DNA from 4 places in the Serratia sp. KH_031 genome. Region 1 is predicted to be linked to each of the others. Evidence: predicted binding sites of a transcription regulator. Region 1 holds the regulator's gene; each other region holds the start of a gene.
The links. Region 1 encodes PurR, which represses purine synthesis genes. Its sites were predicted from a motif close to CANGCAAACGTTTGCNTG; they were not measured.
Positions count from the first base shown of each region.

Region 2: the regulator PurR is predicted to act here: its motif matches at 1,397-1,414, upstream of rbsD (D-ribose pyranase).
Region 3: the regulator PurR is predicted to act here: its motif matches at 2,636-2,653, upstream of purL (phosphoribosylformylglycinamidine synthase).
Region 4: the regulator PurR is predicted to act here: its motif matches at 2,411-2,428, upstream of AC3ISQ_RS12710 (nucleoside-specific channel-forming protein Tsx).

Region 1 covers NZ_CM174496.1:2,287,130-2,291,195, forward strand. Annotated here, with positions in the region: gene punR (DNA-binding transcriptional activator PunR) at 106-1,047, shown strand; gene purR (HTH-type transcriptional repressor PurR) at 1,044-2,069, opposite strand; gene cydH (cytochrome bd-I oxidase subunit CydH) at 2,395-2,484, shown strand; gene sodB (superoxide dismutase [Fe]) at 2,547-3,125, opposite strand; gene AC3ISQ_RS10285 (C40 family peptidase) at 3,365-4,066, opposite strand, start outside.
Region 2 covers NZ_CM174496.1:4,777,158-4,781,223, reverse strand. Annotated here, with positions in the region: gene kup (low affinity potassium transporter Kup) at 1-1,252, shown strand, start outside; gene rbsD (D-ribose pyranase) at 1,429-1,848, shown strand; gene rbsA (ribose ABC transporter ATP-binding protein RbsA) at 1,856-3,361, shown strand; gene rbsC (ribose ABC transporter permease) at 3,368-4,066, shown strand, end outside.
Region 3 covers NZ_CM174496.1:1,373,066-1,377,131, reverse strand. Annotated here, with positions in the region: gene purL (phosphoribosylformylglycinamidine synthase) at 1-2,538, opposite strand, end outside; gene mltF (membrane-bound lytic murein transglycosylase MltF) at 2,819-4,066, shown strand, end outside.
Region 4 covers NZ_CM174496.1:2,815,765-2,819,830, reverse strand. Annotated here, with positions in the region: gene AC3ISQ_RS12720 (hypothetical protein) at 63-341, shown strand; gene AC3ISQ_RS12715 (Ig-like domain-containing protein) at 615-2,237, shown strand; gene AC3ISQ_RS12710 (nucleoside-specific channel-forming protein Tsx) at 2,595-3,473, shown strand; gene AC3ISQ_RS12705 (conjugal transfer protein TraF) at 3,533-4,066, opposite strand, start outside.

The DNA of each region.
Region 1 (4,066 bases):
TTAATGGTGATGCAGGTTTGCGACGCGGCAGTGTATATGACTGGATCTTTGCTTGTGAAACGGTAATATTCGCACAGTGCTGTGAAAAAAATTGAAGGCAATATTATGTGGTCCGAATACTCGCTAGATGTTGTTGATGCCGTAGCGCGAACCGGTAGCTTTAGTGCCGCTGCGCAGGAATTACATCGTGTACCTTCCGCAGTCAGCTATACGGTACGCCAATTGGAACAATGGTTGGCCGTTCCGTTGTTTGAGCGACGCCATCGAGACGTTGAATTGACGCCTGCTGGCGCGCTATTCATCCAGGAATCACGTGCTGTTATCAAAAAAATGCTCGAAACACGTCGACAGTGTCAACAAGTGGCGAACGGTTGGCGTGGTCAATTGAAAATAGCGGTAGATATCATCGTTAAACCACAACGCAGCCGTCAACTGGTAGTGGATTTTTATCGCCAGTTTCCTGATGTGGAGCTGTTAATTCAGCCCGAAGTGTTTAACGGTGTTTGGGATGCGTTGGTCGATGGGCGAGCGGAAATGGCGATTGGCGCGACCCGAGCCGTGCCGGTTGGTGGCGGTTTTGCCTTCCGCGATATGGGATTTATGAATTGGTTGTGTGTGGCGAGCCCGCAACATCCATTGGCCGCGATAGCAGGGGAATTGCATGACAACCAATTGCGGCCTTACCCGGCATTAGTACTGGAAGACACGTCGCGCAATCTGCCAAAACGCGTGACTTGGACGTTAGATAACCAGCGACGTTTGATTGTCCCTGATTGGTCATCGGCGATAGATTGTCTACGTGGTGGTTTGTGTGTGGGGATGGTTCCGGCTCATTTGGTTCTGCCGTTGGTACAAAGTGGTGAGCTGGTGGCGTTGCAACTGGGTCAACCTTTTCCTCCGAGTTTGTGCTGTCTGACTTGGCAGCAGAATGCTCAATCACCGGCGATGGAATGGTTGTTGGAGTATTTGGGAGATAGCGAGACGTTAAATCAGGAGTGGTTTAATGAACGGGAGCCGGGGGAGATGCTCCCCCAACCTAACAATTAACGGCGGTAATCGATAAATGGGCCGTCGGTCACTGAACGACGCTCGACCAACTTAGGATGGACTTCGATCACCTGTGATTCTTCACGTTTGCTGATAATGCGATCCAGCAACATAGTAAAGGCCATTTCACCCAGACGTTCTTTGGGCTGATGAATTGTCGTCAGCGCTGGGGTGAAGTAGCGCGCATTGCGCACGTTGTCATACCCGATCACCGAAATATCTTGTGGTACGCGCAAACCCAACTCATCGGCGGCACAAATCGCGCCCATCGCCATAATGTCACCGCCGCAGAATACCGCGGTTGGGCGATGTTTTTGCGATAAAATTTGGTGCATGGCTTTGTAACCAGACTCCGGTTCGAAGTCACCCTGAACAATCCATTCGTCCCGCACTTCAATATGGGCTTCTTGCAGCGCCTTTAAAAAGCCCTGATGACGGCCACCGCCAGTGTTACGGGATAATTGGCCGGGAATTGCGCCAATGTCGCGATGACCACGTTCGATCAAATAACGACCGGCCAAGTAACCACCGGCAAAGGCGTTATCAATAATGGTATCGGTGAAATCGCCGCGCGCCGCGCCCCAGTCCATCACCACCATTGGGATATTGCGATAATCCTCCAGCATGCCGAGCAGTTGATCGGGATATTCCGAACACATCACCAACAGACCATCAACCCGCTTTTGTGCCAGCATTGCTAAATAAGCCCGCTGTTTGTCGAGGTTGTTGTGGGAGTTACACAGGATCAGCGTATAGCCTTTGCTGTAGCAGCTATTTTCAACCGCTTCGATCACTTCGGCAAAGTAAGGAGCTTCGCTGGAGGTTGCCAGCAAACCGATCGATTTAGTGTGGTTAACCTTCAGGCTACGTGCGACCGCGCTCGGTGAATAGTGCAGATCTTTAATCGCGGCCCAAACGGCAGTTTTGGTATCTTCGGCGACGAAACGGGTCTTATTGATAACGTGCGAAACGGTGGTGGTGGAAACGCCCGCGCGTTTGGCCACATCTTTGATCGTTGCCATGTAGAAAGTGACTCCTAAATCTACTTGCATGCAGCATGTAAATTGGTTGTTAATCGTTTGCCTACGTAAAACCTTCTCCAGAACAGCGAAAACTAAGTTTTTAGTGTTGAAGTCGCGAATCGCTTGACTGGGAGGGACATATTTGCCGGTACGCAGTTGTGAACTGCGAATTCTGTCGCAAATTGAGCAAAAGTGGAAGAGGTAATCCATATTATAAGTCGAGAAATGATCACAAGATTTTACCCGCGAACTGTGGGAAAATACTTCGACGTATAAATGCTGTGGATTCTACGCAGCTTATCGCTAATTCGATGAGGAGCTTTTAATGGATACCGATCTGAAAATGTCGTTGATCACTACCGTGTGTGCATTGGCGATGATCATTGCTTTCGCTTTTACTGCCGTGATGCATTAATTCATACCAGCAATAAAAAGGCGCAGCACTCAATTGGCTGCGCCCGATCATTTTCCCGCGATTTACGCCAGATTTTCTGCTACAAACTTCCAGTTTACCAATGCCCAGAAGTGATCCAGGTAGGTAGGGCGCGCATTGCGGTAGTCGATATAGTAAGCGTGTTCCCACACATCCACAGTCAACAGCGCTTTGTCTTCACCCGTCAGCGGGGTTGCCGCGTTAGAGGTGTTGACGATCGCCAGTGAGCCGTCGGCTTTTTTCACCAACCAAGTCCAGCCCGCACCGAAGTTACCGATGGCAGATTTGGTAAACGCCTCTTTGAATTCTGCGAAAGAACCGAAAGATTTGTTGATCGCATCTGCGACTGCGCCAGTAGGTTCACCGCCTGCGTTTGGTGCCAAGCAGTGCCAGTAGAACGTGTGGTTCCAAACTTGTGCTGCGTTATTGAACACACCACCGGTAGAGGTTTTGATGATCTCTTCCAGTGATTTGCCTTCGAACTCGCTACCTTTCACCAGATTGTTCAGGTTCACCACGTAGGCGTTGTGGTGCTTGCCATAGTGATACTCTAGAGTTTCTGCGGAAATGTGTGGTGCGAGAGCGTCTTTCGCATACGGTAATGCAGGTAATTCAAACGACATTGCTTTCTCCTTTATTTATATACAGCGCTATTGTTCCAGTGGCTTATCGCCAAGTTGGCGACAGGCAGGAAAACAGAATTGTTATAATATTTTTATGGATATTAATTTTAACAACTTTCTGGGTGAAAAAAAGGTTTAAAAAGGGCGGTTAGACTAATTGGTTAAAGCATCGGCAATGGTTTACAACATAAAGGGAAAAGGCTGGGTGGAGTGTCCAGCCTTGGAGGATTGTACGGGAATCAACGAATGGTTTTCGGCGTCATCACTCGGCGAGCACCGATATAGTGATCTTGCCAATAATCGTTATTCAACTGGCTGATACGGATATCTTCACCGGTACGTGGTGACTGGATAAATTTGCCGTCGCCGAGGTAAACCCCAACATGATCGGCGGTGCCACGATTGTTGATGCGAAAGAACACCAGATCGCCACGTTCCAATTCGCTTTTCTTGATCGGTGCCGCGTCGCGTAAATGGTACATCTCATTGGCGGTGCGTGGCATTTTGATTTTCACCAGATCTTTATAGGCGTAATAAATCAAGCCGCTACAGTCGAAACCGGTATTGGGTGAAGTGCCGCCCCAACGATAAGGTTTGCCCATTTGGTTCATCAACTTGGCCATTGCGGTTTGCTTGGCGCGCTGATAGCGCTTTTTGTGCGCAGGGCTAAGTTTCAGTGGCTTATCATTACCGGCCAGTTTGGCTGTTGCCATGCCAGCATCACGATGACGGCCATAACCTTTCTTGTAGCCTTTTTTCGGTGGCGTAACGTGGTTTTTAGCAACGCGGGTAGTTTTGGTTTTACTGGTTACCGTTTTTGCGGTTTTTACGCTCTTACTCTTCGTCACTTTTGCCGTTTTTGTGATCTTTTCTGGTGTGGTCGCTTTGGCTTTTTTGGTGGTTTTGGCAGTTTTGACGACTTTCTTTTTCTTGCGGTCATC
Region 2 (4,066 bases), 2.3 Mb from region 1:
CTTCCTGGAATATAAGAAGGTTTCCTTCTTTGCCTTGGGTGCGGTGGTGCTGTCGATTACCGGGGTGGAAGCGCTGTATGCCGATATGGGGCACTTTGGTAAATTCCCGATCCGTCTGGCTTGGTTTACCGTGGTGCTGCCTTCTCTGGTGCTGAACTATTTTGGTCAAGGCGCGTTGCTGCTGAAAAACCCAGAAGCGATCAAGAACCCGTTCTTCCTGTTGGCACCCGATTGGGCGTTGATCCCTTTGTTGATTCTGGCGACATTGGCGACAGTTATCGCCTCGCAAGCGGTGATTTCCGGCGTATTCTCTCTGACTCGTCAGGCGGTACGTTTGGGTTATCTGTCACCGATGCGAATTATCCATACTTCAGAAATGGAATCCGGCCAGATTTATATCCCGGTGGTTAACTGGGTGCTGTATATCTCTGTGGTGTTAGTAATCCTCAGCTTTGAACACTCCAGTAATTTGGCGGCGGCTTACGGCATTGCCGTTACCGGCACCATGGTGTTGACCACCATTTTGATTGCCTCGGTAGCGATTAATAATTGGCATTGGAAACGCGTCTTTGTGGTTGCCATCTTGGCGGTTCTGCTGTGCTTTGATGTGCCGTTGTTCGCTGCGAATGCCACGAAATTGTTCTCTGGTGGTTGGTTGCCACTGACGCTGGGCTTGGTGATGTTCATCATCATGACCACGTGGAAAAGCGAACGTTTCCGTTTGCTGCGCCGTATGCATGAGCACGGAAATTCTCTTGAAGCGATGATTGCTTCACTAGAGAAATCACCGCCGGTTCGTGTGCCGGGAACCGCCGTGTTTATGTCGCGTGTCACTAACGTGATCCCCTTTGCTTTGCTGCATAACCTGAAGCACAACAAAGTGCTGCATGAGCGGGTGGTATTACTGACGTTGCGTACTGAAGATGCGCCATACGTCCACAACGTTCGCCGTGTCACTATTGAGCAATTATCGCCAACCTTCTGGCGCGTGGTGGCGAGCTATGGTTGGCGGGAAACGCCGAACGTGGAGGAAGTCTTCCACCGCTGCGGATTGGAAGGGCTGCCGTGCCGCATGATGGAAACTTCATTCTTCATGTCGCATGAGTCACTGATCCTGACTAAACGCCCTTGGTATCTGTACCTGCGCGGCAAGTTATTTATGGCATTGAGCCGTAATGCCCTGAGAGCGCCGGATCAGTTTGAGATCCCGCCGAACCGGGTGATCGAACTAGGAACCCAGGTCGAGATTTAACACTTCCCCACGATAAGGGCTCAACATAGGTTGGGCCCTTATTATTTACGCCGTTTATAAAAACGCATCGAAACGTTTCGATGGCGATCACATTTTCGCGATGTGATGGTTGCCTTCCAGTGGCGTTTTTTTACACTCCTTAGTGAGCGAAACGTTTCGCTGGTGGAGTGATAAAGATGAAAAAAGGCGTACTACTCAATTCTGAAATTTCTGCGGTGGTCTCTCGTCTTGGACATACCGATCAAATCACTATTGGCGATGCAGGCTTGCCGATCCCGGTGCAAACGCCGCGTATCGATTTGGCGCTGACCCAAGGCGTACCGACGTTTTTACAGGTATTCGATGTGGTAACGCAGGAAATGCAGGTCGAGAGTGCCATTCTGGCGGAAGAAATAGTGAAAAATAATCCGCAGCTCCACGATCACTTGTTGGTTCAATTTGCACAGCTTGGCCAACTTCAGGGCAACACTATCAGTGTGCGTTATGTCAGCCACAACGAATTCAAAGTACAAACTGAGCACAGCCGAGCCGTGATCCGCAGTGGGGAATGTTCACCCTATGCGAATGTGATCCTCTGCGCTGGCGTAACTTTCTGAGGCATTTATGCAACCTTTACTGCAACTGAAAGGGATTGATAAAGCCTTTCCCGGCGTGAAGGCGCTTTCTGGCGCTGCCCTGAGTGTTTATCCCGGTAAGGTGATGGCGCTGGTGGGGGAAAATGGCGCGGGAAAATCCACCATGATGAAAGTGCTGACCGGCATCTACAGTAAAGACGCGGGGAGTCAGCATTTTCTCGGTAAAGAGGTGGTGTTCAACGGGCCAAAGGATTCGCAGGAAGCGGGCATCGGGATTATCCATCAGGAATTGAACCTGATCCCCCAACTGACGATTGCGGAAAACATCTTCCTAGGCCGTGAATTTGTTAACGGTTTCGGGCGTATCGATTGGAAACGTATGTATGCCGAAGCCGACAAACTACTCGCTCGACTGAATTTGCGTTATAGCAGTCATCGGTTGGTGGGTGAATTGTCGATTGGCGATCAGCAAATGGTGGAAATCGCCAAAGTGCTTAGTTTTGAGTCCAAAGTCATCATCATGGATGAGCCAACCGATGCGTTGACCGACACTGAAACCGCGTCTTTATTCAAAGTCATCAACGAACTGAAAGCCGAAGGCCGTGGGATTGTTTATATATCTCACCGTTTGAAAGAGATCTTTGAAATCTGCGACGACGTAACAGTATTCCGCGACGGTCAGTTCATCGCCGAACGCCCGGTCAGTGAATTGCAGGAAGATACGCTGATTGAAATGATGGTTGGCCGCAAACTGGAAGAGCAATACCCGCGGCTTAACCAACCGCGCGGCGAAAAGCGTCTGGAAGTCAGCCACGTTTCCGGCCCCGGTGTAAACGATGTCAGTTTTACGCTCTATCGTGGCGAAATTCTCGGCGTTGCTGGGTTGATGGGCGCTGGGCGTACTGAGTTGATGAAGATCCTCTACGGTGCTGCGCCACGTAAAAGTGGCACGGTAAACCTTGATGGTCACGAAGTGGTGACGCATTCCCCGCAAGATGGTTTGGCGAATGGCATCGTTTATATCTCCGAAGACCGTAAGCGTGATGGCTTGGTGTTAGGTATGTCAGTGAAGGAAAACATGTCGCTGACCGCGCTACGCTACTTCAGCCGCGCAGGCGGTAGCCTGAAACATGGCGACGAACAACAAGCCGTCGGTGATTTTATCCGTCTGTTTAACATCAAAACGCCGTCGATGGAGCAACCGATTGGTTTGCTGTCGGGGGGGAATCAACAGAAAGTGGCGATTGCCCGCGGTTTGATGACACGACCCAAAGTGTTGATCCTTGATGAACCCACTCGTGGTGTCGACGTTGGGGCAAAAAAAGAAATCTATCAGTTAATCAACCAGTTCAAGCAGGAAGGGCTAAGCATTATTTTGGTGTCGTCGGAAATGCCAGAAGTCTTGGGTATGAGCGACCGCATTTTGGTTATGCATGAAGGTCATCTGAGCGGCGAGTTCCCCATTGAGCAGGCTACCCAAGAAGTGTTGATGGCTGCGGCCGTTGGCAAGCAATACGGCGTAACGCAGGAGTAATCAGATATGAGTTCCCAAACTATCGCAGCCAAGCGCTGGTTCAGTAAAGAGTGGCTGTTAGAGCAGAAATCGCTGATTGCGCTGCTGGTGTTGATCGCGGTGGTTTCTTCAATGAGCCCGAACTTCTTCACCGTTAACAACTTGTTCAACATTCTCCAGCAAACCTCGGTTAACGCCATTATGGCGGTAGGGATGACGCTGGTGATCCTCACTTCCGGCATCGATTTGTCGGTTGGTTCTCTGTTGGCGCTAACCGGTGCGGTGGCGGCTTCGATCGTCGGTTTCGAGGTTAATGCGGTGGTTGCCGTCGCGGCAGCACTGGCGTTAGGCGCTGCCGTTGGTGCTTGTACCGGAGTGATTGTCGCTAAAGGTAAGGTGCAAGCGTTTATCGCCACCTTGGTCATGATGTTGCTGCTGCGCGGTGTGACGATGGTGTACACCAACGGTAGTCCAGTGAATACCGGTTTCACCGATGTGGCCGATGCTTTTGGCTGGTTCGGTATTGGTCGCCCGTTGGGGGTGCCAACGCCAATCTGGATTATGGCTGTCGTGTTTATCGCGGCTTGGTACATGCTGCACCATACCCGCTTAGGACGTTATATTTACGCGCTGGGTGGTAATGAGTCGGCGACCCGACTGTCGGGTATCAGCGTTGATAAAGTTAAAATTATCGTTTATTCACTCTGTGGTCTGCTGGCAGCATTG
Region 3 (4,066 bases), 910 kb from region 1:
CTGAGCCAGCGCCGTCGCGCCTAGGGCGTTATGACCGTTACCTAGGTCGATCAACAGCAGTTCGGTCTCACCTTTGTCAGTACATAGTTGCGGCGTCACCGTGTGGCGCACATCTTCGACGCGAGCAAAAGCGGTGATCACCAGCGACAATGGCGAGGTCATTTCACGTTGTTCATTACCTTCCTGCCAGCGGGTTTTCATCGACATAGAGTCTTTACCCACCGGAATGGTGATTCCCAGCGCCGGGCAAAGCTCTTCGCCGACCGCTTTCACCGCCGCGTACAAGCCCGCATCTTCACCCGGGTGACCCGCTGCGGACATCCAGTTCGCGGAAAGTTTTACTCGTTTCAATGAGCCGATTTCAGTCGCCGCCAAGTTAGTCAGCGCTTCTCCAACCGCCAAACGGCCAGAGGCAGCGAAGTCCAGCAAGGCAACCGGTGCACGCTCACCGAGCGACATGGCTTCACCGTAGTAGCTATCCAAACTGGCGGTGGTCACCGCGCAGTCAGCCACCGGGATCTGCCATGGTCCCACCATTTGATCGCGCGCCACCATACCGGTCACAGTACGGTCACCGATAGTGATCAAGAAGGTTTTCTCCGCCACGGTCGGTAAATGCAGTACGCGTTTCACCGCGTCAGCAATAGTGATTTTCTCACGGTATACCGGCTCACCTTTGGCTTGCAAGGTTTGCACATCGCGGGTCATTTTTGGCGTTTTGCCCAGCAACACGTCCAGCGGCATGTCGATCGGCTGATTGTCGAAGTGACGATCGGAAAGTAGAAGGTGTTGTTCTTCGGTGGCTTCACCAATGACCGCATAAGGCGCGCGCTCGCGGCGGCAAATAGCATCAAACTGTGCCATCTGTTCAGGCGCAACGGCCATCACATAGCGCTCTTGGGATTCGTTACACCACACTTCCAGCGGGCTCATGCCCGGCTCGTCGTTCAGGATATCTCGCAGTTCGAAACGGCCACCACGGCCACCATCGCTCACCAATTCCGGCATGGCGTTAGATAAACCACCGGCACCGACGTCATGGATAAACAAAATCGGGTTTTCAGCACCGAGTTGCCAGCAGCGATCAATCACTTCCTGACAGCGACGTTCCATTTCTGGGTTGTCGCGTTGTACCGAAGCGAAATCCAAATCGGCATCTGATTGACCAGAAGCCATAGAAGAGGCTGCGCCACCGCCCAAACCAATGTTCATTGCCGGGCCACCCAGCACCACCAGTTTGGCACCCACGGTGATCTCACCCTTTTGCACGTGATCCGCACGGATATTACCGATACCACCAGCCAACATGATCGGCTTATGGTAGCCACGCAGTTCAACGCCATTATGGCTGTTAACCTGTTCTTCATAAGTACGGAAGTAGCCCAGCAGCGCCGGACGACCAAACTCGTTGTTGAACGCAGCGCCTCCTAACGGGCCTTCGGTCATGATATCCAGCGCGGTAACGATACGCTCCGGTTTGCCGAAATCCTGTTCCCATGGCTGTTCAAAGCCTGGAATACGCAGGTTGGATACCGAGAAGCCAACCAAACCTGCTTTGGGTTTAGCACCGCGCCCGGTTGCGCCTTCATCACGAATTTCACCACCAGAACCCGTCGCAGCCCCCGGCCACGGCGAAATCGCCGTTGGGTGGTTGTGGGTTTCTACCTTCATCAGGATATGCGCTTCTTCCTGATGGTAGTCATATTGATCGTTACCCGGTGCAGCAAAGAAACGCCCGACTTGTGAACCTTCCATCACCGCCGCGTTGTCTTTATAAGCAGACAGCACGTAATCCGGCGTTTGTTCGAAGGTGTTCTTGATCATCTTGAACAACGATTTCGGTTGCTCTTTACCATCGATGATCCAGTCGGCGTTAAAAATCTTGTGTCGGCAGTGCTCAGAGTTGGCCTGCGCGAACATATACAGTTCGATATCCGTTGGGTTGCGCCCCAAACCGTTAAAAGCATTCAACAGATAGTCAATTTCATCCTGAGCCAGTGCCAAACCCAATTTGATATTGGCCTGCTCCAACGCGCTACGTCCTTCCCCCAGAACATCAACGGTCTGGTAAGGCGCAGGTTGATGATGAGAGAACAGTTTTTCCGCCTGTTGTAGCTCGCTGAACACCGTTTCCATCATGCGATCGTGCAGCAAAGCCGCCAATTGTTGCCACTGGCTTTCAGTCAGCGCTGGTGCCGTGACGTAAAACGCCAGACCACGTTCCAGCCGCACAACCTGCGACAATCCACAATTGTGGGCAATATCGGTGGCTTTAGAAGACCAAGGAGAAATGGTACCTGGACGCGGCGTGACGAGCAGCAAGCGACCAGCGGGAGCATGTTCGGCGAGAGAAGGTCCGTACTTGAGCAAGCGCTGAAGTTTGGCATGTTCTTCGGGACTTAACGGAGCACTGACATCGGCAAAGTGGACGTATTCAGCGTAAATGTCACTGACCGGGAGCCCTGCGTCCTGGCAGCGGGACAGCAGTTTGGTAATACGAAAAGCCGACAAAGCGGGCGAACCACGCAGTATTTCCATAATCTTAAGTTCTCTCGTCTTCGAAGCTACTGATTTCAGCACTTCATTGGGCGCAACAGGGGGAAAACGCGCGCCATTATAAAGAATCTACGCCACGGACGAAACCGTTTGCGTGGCTATTATTGATAAAAGCTATTTCTCCCCTGAAATTGGCATATCGTGTCAATAAAGTTGCACACTGACGTTTTGTTGCGCAAAATGCCCCGGCACTGGTGATTTAACCATATCAAAAACAATAATTCCGGCCAGCAGTGTACAAGAGCCATTACGAGATAACTATTTGAAACGCCTAAAAATAAATTACATTCTAATCGGTGTTGTTACCTTGCTTCTCGCGCTCGCTCTGTGGCCTAACATTGCCTGGCGTGGTGGCCAGGGTGAACAACTCGAAGCGATCAAATCACGGGGAGAGCTGCGTATTAGCACCTTAAACTCCCCGCTTACCTATTTCACTACCAAGCAAGGTCCGAGTGGACTGGACTACGAATTGGCAAAAAGCTTCGCCGATTACCTTGGGGTGAAACTGGTGGTGATCCCACATCAGAACATCAACGATCTGTTTGACGCTCTGAATGATGACAGTGTCGATCTCTTGGCTGCCGGGTTGATCTACAATCCTGAGCGTCTCAATCGCACCCGTACCGGCCCCGCTTATTATTCGGTTTCCCAACAATTGGTGTATCGCCTAGGGAGCACCCGCCCAAAGAGCTTTAAGGAACTCAAAGGCCGGTTAGCAGTGTCTTCCGGTTCGGCACATGCCAGTACACTTAAACAGCTCAAACAAGATAAATTCCCCAATCTAAGTTGGGAAACCTCCAGCGATCTGGCCTCCAAAGAGTTATTGGAACAGGTTGCTGCGGGCAAACTGGATTACACCATCGGTGATTCCGTGACCATCGCCCTACTACAACGTATTCATCCACAGTTGGCCGTCGCATTCGATGTCACGGATGAAGAGCCGGTGACCTGGTATTTAAAGCGCACCACGGATGACAGCCTGTATGCGGCGATGCTGGATTTCTACAGCCAGATAACGGAAGACGGCACGCTGGCGCGATTGGAAGAGAAATACCTCGGCCACGTTGGCAGCTTCGATTACGTTGATACTCGAACTTTCTTATCTGCCATTGATAATGTGCTGCCCAACTTCCGGCCTTTATTTGAGAAGTACGCCAACGAAATCGACTGGAAATTGCTAGCGGCCATTGCCTATCAGGAGTCGCATTGGAACCCGCAAGCCACCTCCCCCACGGGTGTACGTGGTTTGATGATGTTGACGCGCGCCACTGCCGACGGTTTGGATGTGAAGGATCGTCTCGACCCTGAGCAGAGCATTCAAGGCGGCGCACTATATTTGCAGCGGCTGATGGCAAAAGTACCGGATACCGTGCCAGAGGATGAGCGCATTTGGTTTGCTCTGGCAGCCTACAACATGGGCTGGGGACATATGCTGGATGCGCGTAAGCTGACCAAATCGCAAAAAGGGAATCCAGACAGTTGGGTCGATGTGAAGCAGCGTCTGCCGATG
Region 4 (4,066 bases), 530 kb from region 1:
GCTCAGCCTGCCGATTTTCATCTAAGCTTGAATTAGCGATTCTTCACGAAGGAGCGTTAATCATGAGCCTAAGAAATGATATTCAATTTATTCAACATCCTGATATTAGCGGCGAAAAGTACAAATGGGGCGATACGGTGCGCCTAACCACCGCTAACTTACACCATGAGTATCAGCTTGATGTGAGTATCCTGCGTCGTGATGGCAAGCAAATTCATGGCTATGTCTCTGCCGCCGCACCGACCATGGATGTGCCCCCTAAAGAGTGGGAGGTTCATCCCGGTGAGGTCGTGGTGTTTGAACAGGAGAACATTGCTAAAGCCGTTCCTGGTTCTCGTTAATCCAACATATATCTTCCATTAGCCAACGAACAGGGTTCGTTGGTTGTCATTTGATCTGATTATTTAAATTAATTGATCTGTCACCTCAGCAAATTGTCACCATTAGGAATATGTAAAGTAGATTTTTTGATCAAATAAGCGAGATCATTAACCTTGTTAATACAGGGGTGGTGTTCTGTTTTTTATTTTTGCTCTGATTTTTATTGGTTTTTATTATTTTAGCTACGCTGTATTAGCAATGGAATGATTAAAATTATTAGGAGATTGAGTAATATGGAAAATTCAGAAAATTTAATAAATAATTCAATGTTAGGTGCAGCAGAACCGTTGCGTTTTACCCGAAATGCTTATTGTTCGCTTAGCGGTACGGCAGATCCGAAGAGTTTCGTCGCTATTTATAATCACGGTCAATATCTTGCGACGGTTCCAGTCGCTGATGACGGTAAGTGGCGTTTTACGCCAGAAATCGCGTATCCAGAAGGTGAACAAATTTTCCAAGTGCAAGGTGTCGATGCAGCGGGTAATACCAGTGCATTGGGCGCCCCGATAAAAGTGATTGTCGATACCATCGCTCCTGATGCTCCCCAAATAATCTATGTGGATGGTGTTGAAAATCTGTTGAATAACGGAGCAACCACCAATAAGCAACAGACAACGTTATCCGGTGAGGCCGAAGCAGACAGCACCATTAAAGTTTATGCCAATGGGAATTTGGTGGGGCAGACCACGGCGGATGCGCAAGGCCAGTGGACGTTAACCGTAGAAAACCCACCGCTTGGCAGCGAGGTTTCTTATACGGCTACCGCGACCGATCGGGCAAAATGGGTTAGTGATCCATCAGAGTCTGTGCACCTTTTCATCAGTGAACAGGGGCCAGCTAAGCCGGTGATTATCTACGGTTATACCAACGGCAATAGCGCATTTGATGATTTTTCTGGTTTGCAGGCAGACCCGATCGGTAAGGTTTATCGCAATGATTTCATCCACATTGATAATGCTGTCTACCACCATCTTGCAGGCAGTGAATGGGGGAAAAATAGCGGCAGTTTCACCCATTATACGATGGGGGAAAGCCTGACGTTGGGTGCGACGACGAGCGTGATAACCTTCGATACGGTGGCAAAATCTTTTTCATTTTTAGTCACGGGCACCAATGGCGGTACGATCACGATGAAAGATTCACAAGGTGTCATATTGATGACCTTTACCTTGCCGCCATCAACGGATAACGCCAATCTTTATATTTGTAGCCTAGCCGCACCGGGAAACAAACTGATCGGCTCTTTGGAAATTAACGATCCCGGCGGTGCAAATTTCACTCATCTCACTGCTAACTCTTGGTTGCCACTTTCCGATGAAGGCTTGATCTACGGTCCTGCTTGGGACGGAGCCCATGTCACCACCATCACTGAATCGACAGCGGTACCCGCGATAGTGATCAGTAATATTCCAGTTAATGGTGTGACCGATGATCAAACCCCAGTATTCCGTGGGAAGGTCGGGATAGGCTGTATGGTTCGTTTATTCGATAGCGATAATTTATTAGGTGAGGCTAAAGTTGATGCTGACGGTACATGGACATTTATTGTGCCGCTGAATAAAGCGTTGGATGCCGGAGAACATTCCATCCGTGCGGTAGCAACAGATGCACAGGGGCATTCGTCTTTGGCAAGTGAGCCTTTCAAACTCACGGTGCAGGGGAGTAGTAAGGCGCTGCATAGCCAAGCGGAAGAACCGGACTTGTCGATGGGGTCGCTGTTGATAGTGGATAGCGGTGAGGTTTTCCCAACGCCACCGACAAACGGGTCGACAACGCTTAAAGCGGAGGCCGTGACCAGCGAGAAGGTACAACCACCACTGACCGAAGACTATTTATTGAACGTTGCATTGTCATAGCGCCTCGTTCACGCACCGGCGGAAAAATTCGCCGGTTTTTGCGGGAAAAAGAGTAACAAATCTCGCAACCATTCATTGGCTATTAATGAACCCACAATCGCTCTAAAGTTCACCGAGCATGATAAAAATCACAACCAAAATGAATTTCCATGAAACATTATATGTATAATGAGAACGCAATCGATTACCTGTTCGCGAAATACCCAACTGGATCACAGATTATTACACCCAGTGATTCTTATAATGCGCGCGTCGTTCGGTTACAGGCTTAACCGTTCGTTACACCAGGTGTCGTTCAGACTCATTTGTCATCTTTACGTCGGGCAGGAAATGGCCCTTTAAGCATGTGGTAATAAAATGAAAAAAATAGCTCTCGCAGCAGGTGTACTTCTCGCAGCGTCTTACAGTACTTCATCAATGGCTGAAGAAAGCAAAGACAGCCAATACGTTTCTGACTGGTGGCATCAGAGCGTTAACGTGGTAGGGAGTTATCACACCCGCTTCGGACCGCAACTGAATAACGACCTGTACCTGGAGTACGAAGCCTATACCAAGCACGAGTGGTTTGATTTCTATGGCTATGTCGATGTGCCGAAGTTCTTTGGTGTAGGTAACACGCCAGACAAAGGTATTTGGGATAAAGGTTCACCGCTGTTTATGGAGATCGAACCGCGTTTCTCCATCGATAAACTGACTGGCACCAGCTTGGCATTTGGGCCATTCAAAGAATGGTACTTCGCTAACAACTATATCTACGATATGGGTCATAACAGCGACGGTCGCCAGAACACGTGGTACATGGGGCTGGGCACGGACATCGACACCGGTCTGCCGATGAGTCTGTCGCTCAACATCTATGCCAAATATCAGTGGGAAAACTATCAGGCTGCCAACGAAAACAGCTGGGATGGTTACCGCTTCAAAGTGAAATACTTTGTGCCGTTGACTGAACTGTGGGGTGGCAACCTGAGCTACATCGGTTTCACCAACTTTGACTTCGGTTCCGATCTGGGCAAAGAAGATTTCACCGTTAATGGCCGTCAGGCACGTACCAGCAACGCGATCGCTTCCAGCCATGTCTTGGCACTGAACTATGATCACTGGCACTACTCCTTCGTAGCGCGTTACTTCCATAATGGTGGTCAATGGCAGGATGGGGTTGATATCGGTCTGCCGGGTGGCGCGATCAAATCTACCGGCTGGGGCTATTACTTAGTGGCAGGTTACAACTTCTAATTGTTATTCTGAGGAGCCGCTCGTACTGAGCGGCTCTTATAAAATCGACGCCGTTGTTATCAGAATCTGAACGTGAGTTCAGCCACGCCACCAATGGTGCGCATGCGTCCCGCCATTGCCGTTAGATCAAATTGCACACTTTCTGAAGGTGAAAGTCCAAAACCAGCGGTGAATTGCCGATGGTCATTGCCACGCATATCTACGCGATAGCCCGCGCGCACCTGAGTCCAACTTGCAGCACGTAATTCCGCACCTACTGCGGCATACTGTCGTTTATCCACCGTATCGAAATCGCTCACTGGCGTTAAATCAAGATCGGTACTCAAGGTCACGGCGTCTTGTGTCCAAGCGGTGCCTACAGTCACTTGAGGACGGATAACAAAGGCACTTTGTGTTCCGTTGACTTCGCGGGTTTTAAAACGTTGTTCAATCAGGTTTTGGGCAGAGAGTGCAACCGTCCAGTTGGATGAGAGATCGGCATACATACCCACATCAATATTGCCGCTTATTGTCTGGTGCTGCCAATTACCATCACGTAAGTCTGATGAGCTATAGTTATTGACGGCGACATTATAGTTCCAGGTTTCAATGCG